DNA from 4 places in the Streptomyces sp. ITFR-16 genome. Region 2 is predicted to be linked to each of the others. Evidence: riboswitches for the same ligand, from Rfam matches in the RefSeq annotation. Region 2 holds a riboswitch; each other region holds the start of a gene.
What was found. A riboswitch is a leader RNA that binds a small molecule or an ion and turns the genes downstream of it on or off. The one in region 2 is predicted to bind cyclic di-AMP.

Region 1 (2,191 bases), 150 kb from region 2:
ACTCCAAGCTCCTCGGCGAGCGGATCGTCTTCCTCGGCACGCCCGTCGACGACACCGCGGCCAACGATCTGATCGCGCAGTTCATGTACCTGGAGCACGACGCGCCCGACCGGCCCGTCTCGCTGTACATCAACTCGCCGGGCGGCTCGTTCGGCGCCATGACCGCCGTCTACGACACGATGTCCTTCCTCTCCTGCGAGGTGGAGACCTTCTGTCTCGGCCAGGCCGGCGGCGACGCGGCCGTGCTGCTCGCGGCGGGCGCCCCCGGGCGGCGGCACGCCCTGCCCGGGGCCCGGGTGGTGGTACAGCAGCCCGAACTGCGGGAGCCCGTCCAGGGACAGCCGTCCGATCTGGAGATCGAGGCGCGGGAGCTGGCCCGGATGCGCGAGACGCTGACCGGCATCCTCGCCCGGCACACGGGACGCTCCGCCGGACAGGTCACCGCGGACACCGAACGCGACCTCGTCCTGGACGCCGAAGGCGCCCTCGCATACGGGCTGGTCGACCACATCGTGCGCGACCGCGTCCCCTCGCCACCGCCGGCCGGGCGGTGAACCCGGCATGCAGCCGCCGGAGTTCACACCGCTGCCCGCCCTGACCCGGGCCGAGGCCGAGTTCATCGACCGCTATCTGCAAGTCGTCGACCAGCTCGGCAGGATCAATCCGGCGCGCGGCGACGACACCTACGGCGCCCTGCGCGCCGCCCAGGCCCTGGCCTCGCACGCGGTCGCACTGCGGGACGCGCTCGCCCTGATGCACCGGCGGGGCGAATCACGCATCCACACCGCGACGTTGACCCGGGCCCTGCGCGCACTGGACGGCGAGCGGCGGGCGGCGCGGATCACCGTGCCGCCCGACCCACCGAGTTGATCGACTTCCGCGTACCGACACGCCCGGCGCGGGTATCGATTTTTCTCGCTCGTTCGGCGTAGGCATTCCCTCGCGCGAGGGACAACTCAACTTGCGCTTCCGGAATGAACGATGGGCGAAATCTCCCGTTACGTCGCTGGTACGGCCCGGGGCGGTGCGCGCCGCCAGTTCCCCGAAAGGACACCTGTCCACCCGAACAGGTCAGTCGTGACGAGCCTCACATATGGTCGTTTCACCTCGGAAATCCGGCACTCGGTGAGTCAAGATCCCTGGGACGACAAGCCCCCGCCACCGCGGCGGGGCGGTCCGGGCGGACGCCGAGTCCTGCCGCCGTCCGGATGCCTGGTCGACAGGAGTGGATCGGCAGGAGTGGAGGACCCGAGCACTACGGGCCGACCGTGACCGCGGTCGACCCTCGGGGTGAAGCCGCTGCAGCGGCCGGGCAACTTCGCCAGCCCGAACCCGACAGGTCATCCTTCACAGGCGGCTGACGAAGGGTTGCGCATGTCTGCGCAGGTTCATGTCCCGTCTCTGCTCGCCCGGGCCACCACGGCCTCGGTCATGACTCTCGCCGCCGTCGGCGGCACGTTGTTCGTCCCCGGTGCGGTCACCGACGCCCAGGCGGCCACCCATTCGATGAAGGCCCTCAACATCGCCGCGTCGAAGAAGGGTGCGCCCTACCGGTGGGGTGCCACCGGCCCCAGCCGCTTCGACTGTTCGGGCCTCACGCTCTACTCGTTCAAGAAGGCGGGCAAGACGCTCCCGCGCACGGCCCAGCAGCAGTACAACAAGACCCGCCACATCTCCGCCTCCAAGCGGCAGCGCGGCGACCTGGTCTTCTTCCACTCGGGCAGGAGCGTCTACCACGTGGGGATCTACGCCGGCAGCGGGAAGATCTGGCACTCGCCGAAGACCGGCGCCGTGGTCCGCCTGGAGAAGATCTGGACGAAGAGCGTCTACTACGGCCGGGTGTCCTGACGCCCCGCGTCAGTGCACCAGGGGGCCGGTCACCAGCACCAGTCCCAGCGCGGTGAGTGCCGCGCCGCTGCCGCCCTCGATCGCCCGGGCAGTCCGCGGCCGGCGCAGCCACCGGCCCAGGCGGTCCACCAGGAGCGCCACGGCCGGGAACCAGATGAGCGCCAGCACCACGACGATCGCGGCCAGCAGCAGCGTCCTGGGCAGCGGGGCGGCCCCTGCCGGGACGAACTGCGGAAGGAGGCTGAGGAAGAGCACGGGCGCCTTGGGGTTCAGCGCGTTGGTGAGGAAGCCCTGCCGCAGCGCGCGCCGGGTTCCCGGCGCGGCCTGCCCGCCGTCCCCGGCC
Region 2 (2,191 bases):
TCGGCGACGGCGTCGGCCACGACGAACGCCTGAATGTCCCGCATCCACGCGTCGGCGGCGCTCATGAGCACCCCGATGTGCGCGTACACGCCGGTGATCACCAGCTGGTCCCGGCCCGACTCCCGTACCAGTGACTCCAGTTCGGTACGGACGAAGGCGCTGTACTTCCACTTGGTGAGCACCGTGTCACCGGCGGCGGGTGCCACGGACTCCGGCATGGCCAGCGCCTCGGGGTCGTCCGCCGCGCCGGGACCCCAGAAGTCGAGCTGGAGGCCGCGCTCCTCGGCCGTCTGGCCGCCGCGCTGGGCCGAGTAGATCACCGGGATGCCGGTGCGCCGGCACTCCCCGACGAGGCGGGCGGTGTTGTCGAGCATCCCGGTCAGCGGCTGCTCGCCGGCGGCGAAGGCCCCGAGGAAGTGATTCTGGAGGTCGTGGACGAGCAGGACGGCACGCGCCGGATCGACGGTCCACGCGACCCGGTTCGCGGGGAGTTCGTCCGCGCCGGGAAGGGGATAGGGGGCGATGGCGGGCAGTGCCATGGGAGAGCCTTTCAATGCCGTGGGGAGCCGGGGCGACTGACGCCGATTCAGGGCAGGGGAGCGCCCGGAAGCGCCATGATCGGCTCGGGCTACTTAGGTTAGGCTAACCATATGACGGCGATGCGGCCGGGTGGGGCGGAACGGGGCCCGGACCCGCGAGTCGCGCCGCACGAAGTGGCGGATTGTCCGTATTGGGTAATTATCGGCATTAAGGGGCTATTGCTCTCCCCGGCCCCTTATTTCCATGCCAAAAGCTGCTAAGGGCCGCCAAATCGCCCCTTTCGGGCGCAGTGGCCAGCGTCACGTTTCCCCGTGAAGACGCGACGCCGAGGGCTTCGGTTCCCTGTCGTGCCAAGAAAGTTGACTTCGCCCTGTGCGGTCGGTCACGTGAATTTCCCTTTATTCGATCTTGCAATCAATTGTGATCACGAATTCCGGGCTTGTTTCGGCCGACGTTTCTCGCTTACGGTCGCCGTCAATCCGGATGGAACGCCGAATCCTGCCGCCGTCCGGTAACCCGACCACTCACGTACGGCAGGAGCGGGGGACCCAGGTTTGCCGCCGGTCCGGTATCCGGAGCGGCTAGGGGTGAAGTCGCCATGTGCGGCCGGACATCTCCAGTCCGAACCCGACAGCTCACCTCGCAGGCGGCGGAGAGGAAAAGCGCCATGCCCATCAAGGGTAAGCACCGCCGTGCCAAGTCCACGCCCCTGACCCGCGGTTTCATTGCCGTGAGCACGGGCGGAGTCGTTCTCGCACTCCCCATGATCGCCGCCGGATCGGCTTCCGCCGCCCCGGCGCAGTCCGTCGTCGCCGAAAAGGCCGCGGCCCCGACTTCCGTGGCCGGCAAGGAAATTGCCGTACGGAAGGCGACGCCCACCACCTATTCCGTGGTCTCCGGCGATTCGCTTTACAAGATCGCCAAGGGGCATTCCCTCACCGGCGGCTGGGAGCGGCTCTACAAGGACAACCGGAACGTCGTCGGCGGCAATCCCGACCTCATTCACCCGGGCCTGAAGCTGACCATCGGCGCCAAGTCCACCGCCGCCGCTCCGAAGTCCGCGCCGAAGGCCCCGTCCAAGGCCGAGAACAACTCCGGCGCCTCCGCGCAGTCGGCCGACCGGACCGAGAGCGCCCCCCGCGCCGACCGTTCCGAGCGCACCACGGCCACCCCTGTCGCCGAGGAGACCGCCGCCACCACGCCGGCGCAGACCGCGACGTCGTACACGAACGACCTCGACGGCTGGATCAAGGAGTCGCTGGCGGTCATGGCCGAGCACGGCATCCCCGGCAGCTACGACGGCATCTACCGCAACATCATCCGCGAGTCCTCGGGCAACCCCCAGGTCGTCAACAACTGGGACTCGAACGCCGCCGCGGGCACCCCCTCGAAGGGTCTCCTCCAGGTCATCCAGCCCACGTTCGACGCCTACCACGTGCCCGGTACGTCCATGGACATCCTGGACCCGGTCGCCAACATCACGGCCGCGTGCAACTACGCCGCCGCCACGTACGGCTCGATCGACAACGTGTTCGGCGCCTACTGATCCAGGCGCCCGCCGGTCTCAGCGGTTCCGCGCTCGGGGCGGAACGGTGAGCAGGGGTGGAAGGGAGCGAAACCGCTCCCTTCCACCCCTTTTCGCATGCCGTAC
Region 3 (2,191 bases), 4.0 Mb from region 2:
GCCGGTACCCGTACCCGTCCCGGAGCCGCTGTCGCCACCGGCCTCCTTGGCCTTGCGGGCGGCCTCCGCCTTCGCGGCGGCCTGCTTCTTCGCCAGCTCGGCGGCCTTGCGCTCGGCCTCGGCCTCCTTCTTGCGCTCCAGCTCGGCCAGCCGCGCCTTCTCCTCGGCGGTCAGCCTGGACAGCAGCGAGCGGGCGGAGGCCAGCTTCTTCTGGACGTTCTGCTTGCTGGTGCGCAGCGTGGCCTGCGACTCGGTGAGCGTCTCCAGGCTCGTCACCGCCTCGGCCCGCTGCCTGGACGCCTCCGCCTGCTGGGTACGGAAGTCCGAGACGGCCTGCTGCTGGCGCTCGGCCATCCGGTTCATCAGATGGGTCTGGTCGAAGAACGACTGCGGGTCGTTGGCCAGGAAGAAGGTGGCGGTCGGCGCGAGGGCGCCGTCGCGGTACTGGGCGGCCGCATAGGTGCCGAGCGTCCTGCGGGCCTCGTTCAGCTTCTCGGTGCGCTTGGCGACGTTGTCCAGCAGCGTGTCCACCCGGGAGCGCTGCTTGTCCGTCGCCTCCTTGGCCTGGTTGTACTGCTGGGTCGCGGTGCCCGCCTGCCGGTAGAGGTCGTCGACCTTCTTCTGGACGTCCTCGATGCTGGGCTTCGGGGCCGGGGCGGCCAGCGCGCTCTGCGAGGACAGCAGGGTCACCGACGCCAGCGCGGCCGTCGTGAGCCCGACGGCAGGGGTGGTGGTGCGCACCCGGGTGCGCGGCTTGCGATGCGACGCCAAGGCCGGCATCTCCTTCCGTGGACCGCCTACCGGGTTAGCTGTCGGGTTCGGGCGGAACGGAAGGCTGCCCTACGGTCCGGGTGGGGGATTCGGACCGATTCACCCCGGTGATGCGTGTGGGTCCCCGGTTCCGGACTCCCCTGGGGGAGGCGCGGATTCGGCGTGGACGCCCGCTCGGCGTGGTTCGCCTCGGTGGTACGGGCCGCCCGGACGAGCACGCTAGCCAACTCATGGTGCCGCTGTGAAGGTTGATGTGCGATATGCCCGATACATTTTCGTGACCTAGCCGGATCGGGGTGCTCCGGGGCAGGTGGAGCCCGCCTCCGGCCACTTCGCGCGGTGCCGTGCTTGCTCTGCGTGCCCGCCCGGAGGTGCGCGCTTCGTCACTCCGGCCCTGAGTGTCAGTCCGCACGCCTAGACTCGGACAGCGATGAGCAGCCTCTTTGACGACAGTTTCCTGGCCGGCCTCCAGCACACGGAGGAAGGGCCCCCGCCGCCCCCCGAGGACTCCGCACCCGAAGCGGTGCCGGAGGACCTCTTCGCGGGCGTGTTCGACGGGCCCCCGCCGCCCCGCGACGCGTACTACCGCGACGGGGCGCACCGCCCGGTCATCGACGCCGCCGCGCTGCTCGACGGGCTGAACACCGAGCAGCGCGCCGCCGTCGTGCACGCGGGCTCCCCGCTGCTCATCGTGGCCGGGGCCGGCTCGGGCAAGACTCGGGTGCTGACCCACCGCATCGCCCATCTGCTGGCCGAGCGCGGGGTGCACCCCGGCCAGATCCTGGCGATCACCTTCACCAACAAGGCCGCCGGCGAGATGAAGGAGCGCGTCGAACAGCTCGTCGGCCCGCGCGCCAACGCCATGTGGGTCATGACGTTCCACAGCGCGTGCGTACGGATCCTGCGCCGCGAGTCGAAGAAGCTCGGCTTCACCTCGTCGTTCTCGATCTACGACGCGGCCGACTCCAAGCGGCTGATGGCCCTGGTCTGCCGCGATCTCGACCTCGACCCGAAGCGCTACCCGCCGAAGTCGTTCACCGCCAAGGTCTCCAACCTCAAGAACGAGCTCATCGACGAGGAGACCTTCGCCGGGCAGGCCGCCGACGGCTTCGAGAAGACCCTCGCCCAGGCCTACGCGATGTACCAGGCCCGGCTGCGCGAGGCCAACGCGCTGGACTTCGACGACATCATCATGACGACGGTGCACCTGCTCCAGGCGTTCCCCGACGTCGCCGAGCACTACCGCCGCCGCTTCCGGCACGTCCTGGTCGACGAGTACCAGGACACCAACCACGCCCAGTACACGCTGGTACGGGAGCTGGTCGGCCCGGCCGGTCCCGAGGACGCACCCGCCGAGCTGTGCGTGGTGGGTGACGCGGACCAGTCGATCTACGCCTTCCGGGGCGCGACCATCCGCAAC
Region 4 (2,191 bases), 6.3 Mb from region 2:
AAGCTGTCGCCAATCGCCGCGTACGACTCGATGGCGCCCTGTCGGTTGATGACGCCCTGTCGGATGTTTCTCGAATCGTCTGCCACAAGCGCATATCCTGCACCGCCGAATGTGACCTACGCGACCGTAATATGGGGTTGACGGGTGGTGAGATAGACCACCCGGTCAGTTTTCGGTAAAGGGGGAATAAGCAGAGGGACGGTGCGCCGCCGCGCACCGCCCCTCTCTGCCTTGCCGCGGCCCGGATCACCGGGCCGGTACCGCTCGGATCAGACGTTGATCCCGTGGGCCGCCAGGTAGGCGATCGGGTCGATGTCCGAGCCGTAGGCCGGGCCCGTGCGGATCTCGAAGTGCAGGTGCGGGCCGGTGGCGTTGCCGGTGGCGCCGGAGAGGCCGACCTGCTGGCCCGCGGTCACGGTCTGGCCCGCCGAGACGGAGAGCGAGGACATGTGGCCGTACTGCGAGTAGTGGCCGTCGGCGTGCTTGATGACGACCTCGTTGCCGTACGCGCCGCCCCAGCCGGCGGTGACGACGGTGCCGGAGGTGATGGCCTTCACGCTGGTGCCGGTGGCGACGGGGAAGTCGATGCCGGTGTGGCTGCCGCTGGACCAGTTGGAGCCGGAGGCGCGGTAGGCGGTGGTGTGGTTGCCCGGGACCGGGTGGACGTAACCGGAGTCGTTGCTCTGGGTCGCCGGGGCCGAGGTCTCCTTGGACGACGAGGCGTCGGAGGAGGAAGAGGCGGACGAGTCGGAGGCGGTGGACGCCTTCGTCTCGGTCTTGGCCGGGGCCTTGGGAGCGGCCTTCGGGGCGGCCTTCGACGGGGTGGAGGTGGTCGAGGCGTGGCCCCAGCTCTTGCCGCCGAGCGTCAGCTTCATGCCCGGGAAGATCAGGCTCGGGTTGTCGCCGACGACCTCGCGGTTGTCCTGGTACAGCTTCTCCCAGCCGCCCTTGAGCTTGTGCTCGGCGGCGATCTTGGAGAGGTAGTCGCCGGAGACCACGGAGTAGGTCGTGGTGCCGGAGTGCTTCTTCGCGGCCTTGGCCGGCGTGGTGTGCGCGGCGGCCGACTTCGAGGTGGCCGGGGCGGTCTGCTCTGCGGCGTGGGCACCGGTGGCGCCGAGCAGCGGAAGCGCGATGACGGCTCCGCCGGCGCTCGCGGCGACGACGCCGCGGGCGATGGTGCTGGACTTGGGACGGCGGTGCTTACCCGAATTGGGCATGAAGGATTTCCTCTCCGGCGCCTGCGAGGTGAGCTGTCGGGTTCGGGCTGGAGATGCCCGGCCGCGCCTGGCGCGGCTTCACCCCGAGCCGGCCGGATCTCCCGGTCGGCGGCTTACCTGGTTCCCCCGCTCCTGCCACACGGTGAGTGGGTGCGAATTCCGGACGGCGGCAGGATTAGGCGTTCCATCCGGATTGACATGGAACGTAAGCGAGCCGGGACGGCGGAAACAAGCCATGGGTTCCGCGCCGCATTCCGCACCGGAAATCCGGCGCGGAATTCCCGTCACACTCCGTGGATTACGGATCTTGGCTTTCCGCGCGGCGCACGGAGTACCCGCCCGGCGCGCCGCCACACACCGTCACGGATATGATCCCGCTCACGAGAGGGTGATCATCTCCCTTATAAGCAGGGCATGTTCGACTAAAAGCCTCAATACGGACATGTCGCGCCCTCATGCGCGACGCAGCCGCAGCACCCCCGCATCGAGATCGCCGCGCAGCCCGGTGTGCAGCCCCTCCTGGTGAAGCAGCGCCGAACCGTGGTGCACCACCCCCGAGTCCACGCAGACATAGGCCGCCTCCGGGTCCAGCCCGCGCAGCCGCAGGGCCGGCGGCCGCTCCCCGTACCGCTGGGCCTCCAGCCACATCAGTACGACGGTCTCCGCACCCCGTACGTACTGCACCGCGCTCAGCCCGCCGCGTGGCGGACGCAGCCGGTACAGCTCCCCCAGCTGCACCACGGGACGGATCTCCTTGTACAGCTCCACCCAGCCCCGCGCCTCGGCCAGCTCCGCGTCGCTCCACTCCGCGAGGTCGCCGCCGACGCCGAGCACCCCGGCCATGGCGCTCACGAACCGGAAGCGCAGCGAGGACACCCGGCCGTTCAGCTGGCCGTTCGGGCTGTCCGTGACCCACGCCGCCATCACCCGCGCCGGGTGGATCTGCCCGAAGCCCTCCTGGATGGCGAGCCGGT

Region 1: another riboswitch for cyclic di-AMP. It lies ahead of RLT58_RS31170 (C40 family peptidase); the one in region 2 lies ahead of RLT58_RS31805 (LysM peptidoglycan-binding domain-containing protein).
Region 3: another riboswitch for cyclic di-AMP. It lies ahead of RLT58_RS13825 (C40 family peptidase); the one in region 2 lies ahead of RLT58_RS31805 (LysM peptidoglycan-binding domain-containing protein).
Region 4: another riboswitch for cyclic di-AMP. It lies ahead of RLT58_RS03715 (M23 family metallopeptidase); the one in region 2 lies ahead of RLT58_RS31805 (LysM peptidoglycan-binding domain-containing protein).

Annotation. Positions count from the first base shown of each region.
Region 1 is NZ_CP134609.1:6,996,361-6,998,551, reverse strand. Features, by position in the region: gene RLT58_RS31180 (ATP-dependent Clp protease proteolytic subunit) at 1-554, shown strand, start outside; gene RLT58_RS31175 (hypothetical protein) at 562-870, shown strand; cyclic di-AMP (ydaO/yuaA leader) riboswitch at 1,176-1,371, shown strand; gene RLT58_RS31170 (C40 family peptidase) at 1,375-1,848, shown strand; gene RLT58_RS31165 (LysE family translocator) at 1,858-2,191, opposite strand, start outside.
Region 2 is NZ_CP134609.1:7,143,121-7,145,311, forward strand. Features, by position in the region: gene RLT58_RS31800 (isochorismatase family protein) at 1-539, opposite strand, end outside; cyclic di-AMP (ydaO/yuaA leader) riboswitch at 1,020-1,202, shown strand; gene RLT58_RS31805 (LysM peptidoglycan-binding domain-containing protein) at 1,208-2,086, shown strand.
Region 3 is NZ_CP134609.1:3,141,562-3,143,752, reverse strand. Features, by position in the region: gene RLT58_RS13825 (C40 family peptidase) at 1-780, opposite strand, end outside; cyclic di-AMP (ydaO/yuaA leader) riboswitch at 779-944, opposite strand; gene pcrA (DNA helicase PcrA) at 1,202-2,191, shown strand, end outside.
Region 4 is NZ_CP134609.1:798,796-800,986, forward strand. Features, by position in the region: gene RLT58_RS03710 (SGNH/GDSL hydrolase family protein) at 1-86, opposite strand, end outside; gene RLT58_RS03715 (M23 family metallopeptidase) at 270-1,217, opposite strand; cyclic di-AMP (ydaO/yuaA leader) riboswitch at 1,223-1,409, opposite strand; partial or broken gene RLT58_RS03720 (alpha-galactosidase) at 1,671-2,191, opposite strand, start outside.